Linked DNA regions of Symmachiella macrocystis. Each later gene encodes a partner of the first gene's protein in a complex. Links are inferred from orthologs where the notes say so. Each region holds a gene or a part of one and is shown in the gene's direction. Other genes may lie near its edges.

Evidence for each region.
Region 2: the proteins of dnaG (region 1) and dnaB are in contact, whole or in part, in a crystal structure (PDB 2R6A), measured with the Geobacillus stearothermophilus proteins. The link is inferred for Symmachiella macrocystis from one-to-one orthologs. Residues at the interface, in WP_049624496.1 of Geobacillus stearothermophilus: Lys456, Leu457, Leu458, Pro459, Ala460, Asn463, Ala464, Leu467, Leu535, Leu536, Ile537, Ala538, Gln544, Glu545, Asp548, Tyr549, His552; in WP_033016901.1 of Geobacillus stearothermophilus: Ser13, Glu15, Ala16, Gln18, Glu91, Leu92, Asp94, Ala95, Val96, Pro97, Thr98, Ala99, Ala100, Asn101, Tyr104, Tyr105, Ile108.

What each region holds. Positions count from the first base shown.
Region 1 is NZ_SJPP01000001.1:1,844,222-1,850,991, reverse strand. Bases 1,839-4,828 are described here. They hold dnaG (DNA primase), read left to right. Parts: upstream 1,839-2,383; coding sequence 2,384-4,273; downstream 4,274-4,828. Other genes in these bases: rpoD (RNA polymerase sigma factor RpoD), read left to right, coding at 4,293-4,828. Outside these bases: CA54_RS07150 (M56 family metallopeptidase), read left to right, coding at 1-1,803; more of rpoD, read left to right, coding at 4,829-5,939; CA54_RS07135 (zinc ribbon domain-containing protein), read left to right, coding at 6,222-6,770. UniProt on the Escherichia coli protein: RNA polymerase that catalyzes the synthesis of short RNA molecules used as primers for DNA polymerase during DNA replication.
Region 2 is NZ_SJPP01000001.1:3,543,148-3,549,754, reverse strand. What follows is about bases 1,954-4,780. They hold dnaB (replicative DNA helicase), read left to right. Parts: upstream 1,954-2,551; coding sequence 2,552-4,009; downstream 4,010-4,780. Other genes in these bases: argC (N-acetyl-gamma-glutamyl-phosphate reductase), read left to right, coding at 4,115-4,780; CA54_RS30015 (hypothetical protein), read right to left, coding at 2,172-2,297; CA54_RS13755 (hypothetical protein), read right to left, coding at 1,954-2,129. Outside these bases: CA54_RS13760 (hypothetical protein), read right to left, coding at 1-718; more of CA54_RS13755, read right to left, coding at 834-1,953; more of argC, read left to right, coding at 4,781-5,128; CA54_RS13740 (REP-associated tyrosine transposase), read left to right, coding at 5,320-5,883; rplI (50S ribosomal protein L9), read right to left, coding at 6,145-6,607. UniProt on the Escherichia coli protein: The main replicative DNA helicase, it participates in initiation and elongation during chromosome replication. Travels ahead of the DNA replisome, separating dsDNA into templates for DNA synthesis.

The sequences.
Region 1 (6,770 bases):
CTACCGGCTCCCCAGGTCATCAGCACCTCTTCGGCTGTAATCCCTGCGCCGATGGAAACCACCATCAGTGAGCATGTAGCGCCCGCCCCCTTGGCTATCGCCGCAACAAGCGAGGCACCACGACTTGCTGTAGCTCCACAGCCTGAGGGCTTTCGCTGGCGCGATCATCTAGCTGAAGGAATAGTCGCCCTTTGGATCGCCGGGGCATGCGCGTGGTTACTGTTATTGAGCATACGGGCCTGGCGTTTCCATCGGATTGCTCGCCTGACCGCGCTCGCGCCAGCGTCACTGCAGCAACAGGTGCGGCGTTTAGCAATGGTGTTTAGCGTGTCGACGGTGCCGGATGTCCGTGTCATTCACGCGCAGGTCTCGCCGCTGTTGTGGCGGATTGATGGCTGCCCGGTGATTCTTCTGCCGGCAGAACTGCTAAACCAGCTGACGCCTACTCAGATCGACGGAATTTTTGCGCACGAACTGGCTCACTTGCAGCGTCGCGACCATTGGACGCGGCGGTTGGTGCTCTGTGTGACTGCTCTGTATTGGTGGCATCCGGTGGTCTGGTCGGGTCGGCGGGGCTTGGAGCAAGCGGCCGAGCAGTGTTGCGACGCCGCCGTGGTCGACCGCTTCCCCAACCACAGCCGCGACTATGCCGCGGCGCTATTACAAACGATCGACTTTTTATCAGGCGCTCGCCCGCAGTTGCCAGCGTCGGCAACTACATTCGGGCCAGGCCGTTCACTGAAACGGAGATTTGCAATGATTCTGGACAAAGGAGTGTCCCCACAGTTGTCGTGGAAGATGCGCGGTGTGTTGGCGGCCGTCGGTTTGACGGTGCTAGCGGTCTCGCCGTGGGTGGTGGCGGAGGAAAAAGTAGCTGACCCGCAGAAGCCGAGGGTAGTCGACCGTGAGTCACAGCCATACACCGAGACCCAGTTGCTTACGAAAAACGGTAAAGTAGACGATATTAATGAGAAACGCCTTTACAAGGTCGCTTGCCGCATGCTTGCACAGGACGAAAACGGCAAGGAACACGCCGTTTTTTCACCACAGATTGTTCTTCGCGAGAACGAAGAAGGAACAATCACGGTTGGCGCAGAGCAGCCAGTCCCTGTCCGTGACGCCGATCCCGTGATGGGGCGACAAATCTTGAAGGACCGCGCCCTGCGGCAGGTGAAGGTGCGTCAACTCGACGACGAATTCGTTGCGTTCATTGCGCGCATTGACGACTCGCCCGAAATGAACAAGGGGCTCTTTCCTGATGATGACGGAGTGGTCACTCGGGAATTCACCCACATTTATACGAAGTCACTCAACGTTGTGGAGAAGGTCCAGCTCGGAAGGACATTTTCAGTTCCCTTTTACGACAAGGACGACAACAAAAAGGCTAAGCGGCGGATCGAGTTTGTCATCACGCGTCTTGAACCGCCCAAACCCAAATTGCCCGACGAAGCCACGTTGCTCTTTCCCACTGCGGTTAACAATCCCCCGACGGTTGAGGAGGTTCTTACGGAGGTGAGCAAGCAACTCAAGGACCGGGGTGATGTTCCACCGTTCGCAGCGTCGGCGGTGGTCAAAAATTTGCGTGTCGTGATAGAACCATCTGGCCCCTCGGTCGGTCCGGTGAAATTTTATCCTTTGGTTGGCCACGCTCAAATGCACAAGCAAAGGTACAAGTGCACAGCGTACTTCGATTTGCAACGCCAATCCGACTGGCCGATTCGATTTATGAGTCGTAATAAAACTAGCGAAGTCGTATATATTGACCACGACCATCTGGTTCGCGTTACTAAACAGCCAAAATGACGCATCCCTGCGACGGCAAAGCCGTCGGTTTAGGAGTGGTCTCGATCAGCAAAAAATCAACGGTCCGTGCCCTGAATTGGGGTTGCGGGCTGTTTTTTGTGGCTTATGATTTCGGTCGCGCTCTCAGGTCGGCTCGTATGCGAAATTCGCGTTTGAGTCGGCCCCTATCCGGGAAATTGCCGGGGATTTATGTGATCCCCGAGAGAGCTAACGATAGAGAGGCCGATCTCGTTCGGAACGGATCAGGCAGTTCGGGTAAACAGGCTGGATCGACTGGAATTCACCGGTTGGTGAAACAAATCCCGTTGTGCCCGGCTTGTGATTTGGAGAATTTCATCAAGGCTTTGACAGTTAAAGAGTTGCGCCTCCGCCAAACATCGTAACTGGGTCACGATTTTCTTGACGATCGCCATCCAGCAGGTAGACTTCTCTCAGACGGGAGACACGTCTCAACAGCTTCGCGGAGGCGAAAACACGGACGGGCCATCTGCAGCGTCGAATCCTTGGATTTGACACGAAGAATTATCACTGTTTTCATTCGTCCCAGCCGCATAATACGTCGCTACCGCAGGAGTCGTTGGTGCCCCGCCAGTCTTCCGAAGAATTCAAAGAACTGGTCCGTTCCAGAACGGACATCGTCAGCCTGATCGGCGAAGGCGTTTCGCTCGAGTCGCGGCGCGGCGGACATGAGTTCGTGGGGCTGTGTCCTTTTCATGATGATCGTAATCCTTCGCTGCGCGTCTATCCTGAGCGGCAATCGTTTAAGTGTTGGTCCTGTAATACGGGCGGCGATTGCTTTGAATTTGTGATGCAAAGCGAACGGGTCGAATTTCGCGAAGCGATTGAACTGTTGGCCACCCGGGCCAACATCGAAATGCCTCGCACCTATCAACGCGGCAGCCAGAATCAAGACGGAACCAGTAAGAGTCAATTGTTCGAAGTGGTTGCTTGGGCTGAGCAGCAATTTCATGAATGTCTATTGGAAAGCCCGCAGGCGGCTAAGGCGCGGGATTATTTGAATTCGCGCGGTTTCACTGCCGATGTCATCGACGCTTATCACTTGGGTTATCATCCCAACGATTGGGAGTGGTTGATTCAGCGAGCACGGGGCAAGTTTGGCTTAGATGTTTTGACCGCTGCCAAACTGGCTGCCCAGCGGGATGGGGGACGCGGTTATTATGATTATTTCGTAGATCGGGTGATGTTTCCGATTCGCGACATGCAACGCCGCCCTGTTGCATTTGGAGGACGTATTCTTCCGGGAGAGACGCGTGAAAATGCCCCGAAATATTTTAATAGTTTAGAGAGCATCATCTTCACTAAAAGCCGTCTGCTCTACGGTTTCGATCATGCTCGCGACGCAATTAGCAAGACCGACACGGTGGTTGTCGTGGAAGGGTACACGGATTGCATTACCACACATCAGCACGGCCAGATGAACGTTGTCGGCACATTGGGAACTGCCCTCACCGAAACACATGTGACGAACCTGAAGCGTTTTGCCCGTAAGGTAGTCTTGGTCTACGACGGTGACGATGCCGGCCAAAACGCGGCGGAACGTGCCTTGACCAAGTTTTTGGCACAAGAGGTGGATCTAAGAATCATGACATTGCCCGCCGGCATGGATCCGGCGGACTTTTTGGCCACTCATGGAGCGGCCGCTTTTACGAAAGACGTCGAACAAGCCCCGGAGGCTTGGCAGCATAAATTCAGAAGAGCAGTGGCTCGTTATGGCGTAGACTCAATCGACGCCAAAGATCGCGTACTAGACGAAATGCTGGAGGTCCTGGCGACTGTGCCGCACACCGGCGGTGCTGATGCAGGAAAATGGCGGAATCGAGAGGATTTGATTTTAGGGTCGCTGGTCCAACGGTTGGGACTGAAGGAACATGCGGTCAGACAACGTCTGAGCGATATTCGCCGACGGGCCGCTGACCGGCAACGAAACCGTGACGGTGCGGACGCTATACGGCACGACGGACCAGCGCACGATACAGTTTCACTGCCACGGAAATCACTATCGCGCCGTGACGTATACTTGGAACATGAACTATTGCAGATCGTCATGGCCCATCCCTCGGTGGTCGGACGATTGCGGGACGACTTTGATTGCGAGGAATTACAGGACCCGCAATTACGAAAACTTTTGGCCTGTTGTTATGGACTTATGGATGCGGGAGAGGAACTGACCTTTCACCGCGTGATGGCTGAGTTGGAGGACTCCGCCTTGAAAGGAATCGCTGTCTCATTGGATGAGGAAGCCCGCCGAAAAGGAATCGGCGCGGATCTGCTGGAACAAACTTTGGCCTGCCTACGCGAGCGTCACACGACCGACGCGGTGGAGATGTCCGGCCAATTGCGCGAGCAGGTCCAACAGTCGGGTGGCGGACTAAATGATGAAACAGCGGCGATGTTACGCCGGCTTTCTGAATACAACAAGAAACGCGCAGTCAAGAACAAGTTGGCTTGAATATCGCGGAGGACTCTCTGTGCACAGACTCGATGAAAACCTAAAAGTTTTGGTGGAACAAGGGAAGCAGCAAGGTTATTTGACCTTCTCACAGGTCAATGACTACCTTCCCGACGAAGCCGTGAATCCCGAAAAGCTCGACAACTTGTTGATGTCTTTAGAGGAGATCGGGCTGGACATCATCAACGACGAGCAACCGGCGGTCGGCAATCCGAAGAAGAAGCGCGCTCGGGCCACGCGTGGCAAAAAGTCGGATGAAGAACAATCGCGGCGGATCGACGATCCGGTACGGATGTATCTGACGCAAATGGGCGAAATCCCGCTGCTCACGCGACCCGAGGAAATCGCGCTGGCCAAAAAAATTGAGGTCACCCGCCGTCGTTTTCGTCGGCAATTGCTGGAAAGCGATTATGCGCTGAAGACCTCGCTCGATATTTTGACGAAGGTCCACCAAGGGCAGTTGCCCTTTGACCGCACGATTAAAGTCTCGGTCACCGAAGGCTTGGAGAAGACGCAGATCCTCGGTCGCATGCCGTACAATCTCGCCACGCTTGAAGAATTGCGGCGGAAAACCATCGAGGATTTTGCGATTGCCACCGATGAATCGGCGTCGCAGAAAGTTCGCCGTGAGGCGGATGAACGACTGAAGATCCGACGGCGCAAAATGGCGACGCTGATCGAGGAGTTGAGTTTGCGGACGCAGCGGTTGCAACCGTCGCTGAAGCGGCTGGAACAAATCTGCCGGCGGATGATCGACATCGAAAAGCAGATTTACAGCATCCGCAACCTCAAGACGGCCAAAGACGAACGGGCTAACCTGCAGAAAGAGTTGCAGGATCTGATGAACATGACTTTGGAGACGCCGCGGAGTCTGCGGAAGCGGATGCGGAATATTCAAGAGCGGTTCGGCGCGTACGAATTGGCCATGCGGCAATTGTCGGGCGGGAACTTGCGGTTGGTGGTTTCGATCGCCAAGAAATACCGCAACCGCGGCTTGAGCTTCTTGGATTTGATCCAAGAAGGAAATACCGGCTTGATGCGGGCGGTCGATAAATATGAATATCGCCGTGGTTACAAGTTTTCGACGTACGCCACATGGTGGATTCGCCAGGCGATCACCCGCGCCATTGCCGATCAAGCCCGTACGATTCGGATTCCGGTGCATATGATCGAGACGATGTCCAAACTCCGCAAAGTCAGCAAGACGTTATTGCAGGAGAACGGCCGCGAACCGACGATTGAGGAAACGGCTGAAGCAGCTGAAATCAGCCTGGAAGAGACGCGTCGTGTCCTGAAAATCTCGCGGCACCCGATCAGTCTGGATCGACCGGTTGGCGAAAGCGAAGATAGCTATTTCGGCGATTTCATCGAGGACGACGCTGTTGATAATCCGGTCAACGCTGCGACGCAGGAGATGTTGAAGGATAAGATCGACTATGTGCTACGGACGTTGACCTATCGCGAGCGTGAAATCATCAAATTGCGATACGGTTTAGGCGATGGGTACACCTATACGTTGGAAGAGGTAGGCCGAATCTTCAAGGTCACCCGCGAGCGGGTTCGACAAATCGAAGCCAAGGCGGTTCGCAAACTGCAACATCCGGTGCGTAGTAAACAGTTAAAAGGCTTTTTAGACAGCCTGGCGACGGGAGTCGCTGGGGAATAAACGATTCAGGGCCGGTCATTTTTGACCGGCCTTTTTTTGTGACGTGCTGAACAGGACCAGTTCCGTTATTATGTAATAGAAGTCGTTTCCCGGAGAACCCTCGGCTCCTGTGGGGCGAAACTCTTGTGGGGCGAAACTCCACCGGGGCGAAAAACGATCGACCCGTTTTGCAACAAATTGTTGTGCATTAGCCATCCGTGATTTTTAGCTTTTCAAACAAGCATCACCCGTGGTTCAAATTTCAATCCCAGCCGCGACGTTCAACGTCGGAGACCGATTACGATGGCAGCGACTACCCATAGTTTGAGCGAACTACACCAATTGCATTTGAAGTTCGAAAGCGCACAAAGCCAGTTGGAACGGGGTCCCAAACAGATCCAGGCTCGCCAACGGTTCGTTGAGACCAAAAAAGAAGAAGCTGCGGAGGTGCATGCGAAGTTTCAGAAACTGAAAATGGACGCGGACTCCCGCAGTTTGCAACTGAAGACCAATGAAGCTCGCATTGAGAGCTTGCGCGGCAAACTCAACGCGGCGGCTTCCAACAAAGAATTTAACATCATCAAGGAACAAATCGAGGCGGATGAAGTTGCCAACAGCGTGTTGGAAGACGAAATCCTCGAAGCCTTGGAAAAAGTCGATTCTACCTCAATCGAAGTCGGACAAGCCGAACAGGCGGTCAAGGACTCCGAAGCGGAAACCGCCCGGATCAGCCAGCAAATCAACGAATCCAAAGCGGGTTTAGAAGCGGAAAGCGAACGACTTCAAGCCGCCATCAAAGTTGCTGAAACCAGTATTCCCCCCAAAGTGGGAGAACAATACCGCCGCTTGGTG
Region 2 (6,607 bases), 1.7 Mb from region 1 along the record:
ACGCCAGAATATCGTAGACCAACGAACCGGCCAGCATGGCCACCGACCAGGACATGATGCCAAAAAATCCACCATCCCAACACCGATTGCCGCCGGTGTGCCATAATTGGACCATCCAATTGGTTTGGTCACCATGCACGAATGCCCAATTGAACCAAACGGAAATCAATACGTGCGCCCCTAAACAGCCAAGCATGACCACGAAACGAATGAGTGGTCCAGCGGCGATCACCGGCATCACAAAAATCTGACAAACGGCGATGATGCTGAGCACTTCCCAGAGATTGGACTTGATCAACCGCATCACAAATTGAAACGTCTTGTTGACTTGCACCTCTTCCATCTGGCCTTCGGCGTTGGTCACTTGGATGGTTTCCTCTGCGCTGAAATCGCTCCAGCGTTTAAAATCGCCTCCAAAGCCGTACAACATCAACGACACCAAAATCAACGCGAGTGAGCGGCGAAAGTATGTCGAATACGTTGTCATCGCACTGAACTTCTCCAGGCGTTTCAGGATCGTCAACCGATAGGAGAATCCGACAGCGAAGATAAATCCCGGCATGATCCAGTCAGCGAACGTGACGTAGTTGTCGTTATGTTTCCAAAACGGACTGATGGCTTGGAAGTGAGCGAAATTCACAATGAACATGCTCAGCACGGTAAAGCCGCGAAACTGGTCCATGGAATCCACACGGCCAAGTGTCGGTTGAGAACTCATAATGACAACGCCTTCAGTCCGAGATTCGGGAATAATACTTTTTGGAGGTTATCTCTATTTTGACGGTCGGGACATCATGCGGACCGTAAGAAAAACGAATAGGAATCGTTCGATTTTACTGAGACATGATCGGACGACCTGGCGGCGGATTGCGCGGTTGTTGCCAATCCCATTCGGTCATGTAATCAATATCCAAGTAGGGGGTCTCTACCGGTTTACCCCCTTGTAACTTAGAAATTAGCAACGCGTCCAACGCACCGCTAGTAACCAAGGTCCGCTCAGCGGGCCAGGTCGGTTGGCCAGTATGAAACATTTTCTCCGCCCCCTCCAACAAAAAATTGAAGTGTGCGAACGGACGGGCTTCTTGCGTCCAAAATAATGTCGAGGTGATTTCGTCACTGTCCGCCTCGCGCCACGCAACCGACCACCCTTGCAGCGCGGGATTGAGTTGCAGCACACTCGCCCGCAATCCATCGCGATAGTCGATCACAAAGAGCACCGGGTGCGGAACCAATTCTCGCATGTCTTGGTCGGGAGAAATCGGACGTGCTTTTTGGCGGGACAAGGCGGCGCGAAACAATTCTTGATCATACACGCCCTGCTCACCGGCTTCCCACACCGCATCGTCTTCTAGGCAATAGACCGATTCGATGCCGGTCTCGCCCCCCTGACGGCGTTCGGCCAGGCATTGCACCATTTCCAAGGCGTGAAAACCATACGCGTCGAGTGAACCGTAAGAGACGGCGACGATCTCTTTCAGCTTTGCCCCTCGTTTGGTGTTCGCCGGAGGATACCGCCACAAACCGGGCAATGAAGACCCCGCCATGAAGGGGATCTTGAGCCGCTGCGTCGCATCATAGATCTCTTTGGCGTCGGCCCAATTGTCGGCGACATGCTTGTCATGAAAAATCGGGACTACCCGACCGCTGCTTTCAAAGACTTTGCGAACTTCAGCAAACAGTCGTTTCTTGGGATAGATCGTCTGTCCGGTGTCGGACTTCGGATATTGACCATGCTCAGCGATCAACAAAATGCCATCGACGGCAAGTTCCCCCGTTCCCAGCGTGAGAGCTCCTTCGATTGTCTCGAAAACCGGCACGCCATGTTCTTTGGCCAATCGGCGACTCGTGTCATTTTCGGGGACTTGATCGGTATACAGCGAAACGAGTTGTAGTTTGGGAAACTCGCCTTTTCCATCGAGAGTCTTGGTCTGCATCAACTGGCTGACAATGACGTCGGCATGGGAGTTATGTCGATATTCAGTGACCACAGCAGCGATGCGCGGCAATTTTTGTTTTGCCGGCGAATCAACGGAATCATCTGCACGCACTGGGCCTGGAGATGTGATCCAACCCATCAGCGGAATTGCCAAAACCAGACAGGCAAGAGTTGATCCGAAAACGCGCTGCATTAGACATTTCCCAGGCAAGGTGAGAGTTCATTTGCCTCCATGCTAAGGAATCCGCTCCGCCTTCGCCATCTCGCGGCCCACAACTTCGATTTTTACCCGAACTTCGCCGGACAAACGCTGCTTCGGCAGAAACGGCATACACGACTGCTCAATCGCTGGTTTGGCCATCACAATTCTCCTTCGAAGGCCACCATCGGGCAATGATCGAGTACCAGCCGCTGCACTATCACGCGTCCGGACAACAGGTTGCGACAACGTTATTTGTGGACTTGCTATCGCTCTGTTGACCGGTCATAACAGGACCTCTCCGCCGTGCATTTCCGACAGCTTCCGTGGCAACCTCGGCCGTGCGGCCTCAGTAGTCAACAACGTGCTAAATGCATTAATGCAAAGTGCTTTTGGCAATTCAGGGAGGATATTTCATGGCAACTGTCACGCCAAAAACCAACGAAGCCGATCGCCTGCCCCCGCAGGATATTGAGGCGGAAAAAAGCTTGTTGGGTAGTATGTTACTGGTCAACGACGTGATCGACGAAGTCGTCGAGTTGGTGACGCCCGATCACTTTTACGTAAAAGCCCACATGCAGATTTGCGATGCGATCTATCGCATGCACGAATCGGGCAATCGCGGGATCGACGTCGTCACAGTCGCCGAACATCTGCAACGGACCGACCAGCTCGACGAGGTCGGCGGTGTCGGACATCTGAGCGAAATCCTCAACACCGTCCCGCACGCAGCCCACGCAAAATACTACGCACAAATTGTCCGCGACAAAGGCATCTTGCGGAACCTGATTTACGCCTGCACCGATATTCTCAGTGAAAGCTACGACAGTTCTCAGGATACGGTCGACATCCTCACCAAGGCGGAACAGACGATTTTTCAAATCGTCGAACAGCAGGAAAACACCGACAACATGGTGCTCAAGGATATTCTGATGGATGCGTTCGACCGCATTCAACAGAGGCGGGAAAAAGAGGGGAGCATCAGCGGCCTGAGCACTGGCTTTTCGGATCTCGATAACCAAACAAACGGATTCCAACCCTCGGAATTGGTGATTCTCGCTGCACGGCCCAGTATGGGAAAAACCGCGTTTGTGGTGAACATCGCCGAAGCTGTCGCCCGCCAAGCTCGTGATCGCTTGCGCGACGAATATGTAAAACGCGGCGAAGAGTTACCCTACGGTACAATCCCTGAAGGGGGCGTGCTGATTTTTAGCCTGGAACAGTCTAATCTAGAATTGGCCGAACGGCTTTTATGCATCACCGCCAAGCTGGACGGGCACAAAATGCGCAAAGGCGACCTCGACGATGGCGAATACGATCGCGTGATGGAAGCCTCGTCGGAGTTGGGCGGCATGCCGATGTACATCGACGACAAACCGGGTCGCAATATGTCGGAAATCGGCGCCATCGCCCGTCGCCTCAAACGCAAGCAGAATATCAGCTTAATCATTATCGATTATCTGCAATTGATCGAACCGGAAGACAAACGCGCGCCGCGGGAACAACAGATTTCACTGATTACACGGCGGCTGAAATTCCTGGCTAAAGAAATTCATGTCCCCGTCATCGCCTTGGCACAGCTCAACCGTGGCGTCGAATTGCGAGAGGATAAGCGGCCTCGCTTGGCGGACTTGCGGGAAAGTGGAGCGATCGAACAAGATGCCGACATTGTCATGTTCTTGCATCGTCCGGACGCCTACGACCCCGAGGATTCGCCCGGCAAAGCGGAAGTCGTTGTGGCCAAACACCGTAGTGGTCCCACCGGAATCGTGGACCTGACCTGGCAAAAAGAGTCGATGCGATTCGTCGATTACAGCCATATGGCCGAACCGGACGGCGGGTATTTCGGTGACGACGATATGGGCGGGTTTTAACACAGCGCTGAACCCTTGTTCGCTAACGGGTGTCCCGTAAAATATACGGATTCGTCCCCCTGCGCTTTCATTCTGCAAGTCATTGATTTTTTGGGAAGTTCCCTCATGGTAAAAGTCGCCATTCTCGGTGCGACGGGTTACGCCGCCCTGGAGTTGATCAAAATCCTACTTGCTCACCCCGAAGTGGAGATCACCGCCCTCACCACACGGCAGGAGGGAAGTCCGCACGTCCAAACCATTCACCCCAGTTTGCACGGCCGGTTGGACCTGACTTGCGACAATCTGACGACGGATGAAATCTGCGAAAAAGCCGACGTCGTTTTTTGTGCACTGCCCCATAAGGCGAGCATGGAGGTCATTCCGCAATTGCTGGCTGGTGGCTGCAAGGTGGTCGACCTCAGCGCCGATTATCGCCTGAATGATCCAGGCGTTTATGAACAATGGTACGGCGAGGTCCATACCGATCCCACGCGACTGGGAAACACGGTGTACGGTTTGCCCGAGATTTGGAGCGACCGCATTCCCGGATCAGAATTAGTCGCCAATCCGGGCTGTTATACGAGCACGTCGATACTCGGACTCGCGCCGCTGATCGCCGGGGGGCACATCGAACCGACGGGTATTTTCATCGATGCGAAGAGCGGTATTTCCGGAGCAGGTCGTGGACCAAAATTGACGACCTTGTACCCCGAATGCAATGAAAGCGTCGCCGCCTACTCCGTGGGTCGCCACCGCCACACGCCGGAGATTAACCAGATTCTCAGTGAAGTCGGCGGTTGCAAGGTCGACGTGGTCTTCACCCCGCACCTGATGCCCATGGACCGCGGTATCTTGTGCTCGATCTATACGAAACTCAAAAGCGCGATCACCGAAGATGAATTGCTGGACGTGATGCGGAAGTATTACAGCGACAAACCGTTCGTCCGCATCGTCGAACATCTGCCGGCCACAAAAGACGTCACCGGCAGCAATTTCTGCGACATCACCGTCCGCCGCGTTGGGGACAACGCAATCATCTTCAGCTGCACCGACAATCTGATCAAAGGAGCAGCGGGCGTAGCGGTGCAGAATTTCAATTTGGTGTGCGGATTTGAGGAGACGCTGGGGTTGTTGCCGTGACGTGGGAGCGCATTTAGCCGTAGGGCCGGTTTTACCGGCCGGAACTATTCAAAACGTTGCCGCAATAACACGATGTACGATTAACGTCTATTCATATCCGGTTTCGTCCGGCACAGCCGGACCTACGCGATTTAGCAGTCACATGTTAAATGCGCACAGCCGGAAATTCTGGTTGGAGGTCAGGCCGCATCATGCCCAACTGGCGTCGCGCTCACGTCCCTGGAGGAACGTTTTTCTTTACACTCGTAACGGAATATCGCGCTCCATTATTCCGTTCACAAAATGCTAGAGTGATGTTTGGCGATTGTATTCGTCGGTGCTGCCAGTCGTGGCCGTTTGAAGTGAATGCGATCGTCTTACTACCCGATCATTTACACGCGATCTGGACTTTGCCAACCGGTGATAGCAATTACCCGAAGCGCTGGGCATGGATCAAAAAGGAATTCACGAAGAATTGGCTTTCTGTTGACGGGCGGGAACAGACTACTTCGGCGGGGAAAAAACGGGATGGGAGACGCGGTATTTGGCAAACCAAGTTTTGGGAGCACACGATTGAATCAGAAGATGATTTCCAGAGCCATTTCGACTATATCCACTTCAATCCTGTAAAGCATGGATTGGTAGAGTGCCCAAGCGAATGGCCATGGTCAAGCTTTCATCGCTGGGTGCGTCGTGGAGTCTATCCCGTAAATTGGGCATGCGAGACATCAAACCAGCCCAGATTTCATAGCATTGACGCAACCGTTGGTGAGTAAGGCCAGCTAGAACTGGGAACGGACCCACGTCCTCCGCAGGGCCGGTTCTACCGGCCGGAACTAATCAAAAAGCCACCGCAACATCACGTTGTACGATTGATATAAATTCGCACCCGGATTCGTCCGGCACAGCCGGACCTACGGGGTTTGGTGGTTAATGCATTCTGCTTGTTATCTCGAGCCGCGCAAACAAAATCCCCGCCAGCCAAAACGGCTACGGGGATTTCGATTGTGCCTGTGAATTCAGGAAGCCGCGACGTCTCAAGTCGATGACGTCGGGACGACCCACACCTTGACGTCGGTTTCGACATCGGTGTGCAGGTGGATTTTCACCGTGTACATGCCGATTTCTTTGAGCGGGCCTTCGAGGCGGACCTGTTCGGGGGAGATATCGTATTTGGCCGCTTTGAGGGCTTTGCTGATTTCCGGAGCGGTGATCGATCCGTACAGATGCCCTTCGGGATTGGCGTTGGCTTCGAGCGTCACGCTGTATTCGCTGAGCTGTTCGGCCAAGTTGCGGATCGACTTGATGCGATCTTTTTGCAGTTCGGCTAATCGAATGCGGTGACGTTCGACCATCCGCTTGTTTTCGTCGGTGGCGATCGTGGCCAGTCCCTGCGGAACCAGATAGTTGCGAGCGTAACCTGACTTGACGCGTACGATTTCCCCCTGCTTTCCGAGTGCAGGTACATCCTCGGCCAACAGCAGTTCGGCATTCCCTTTG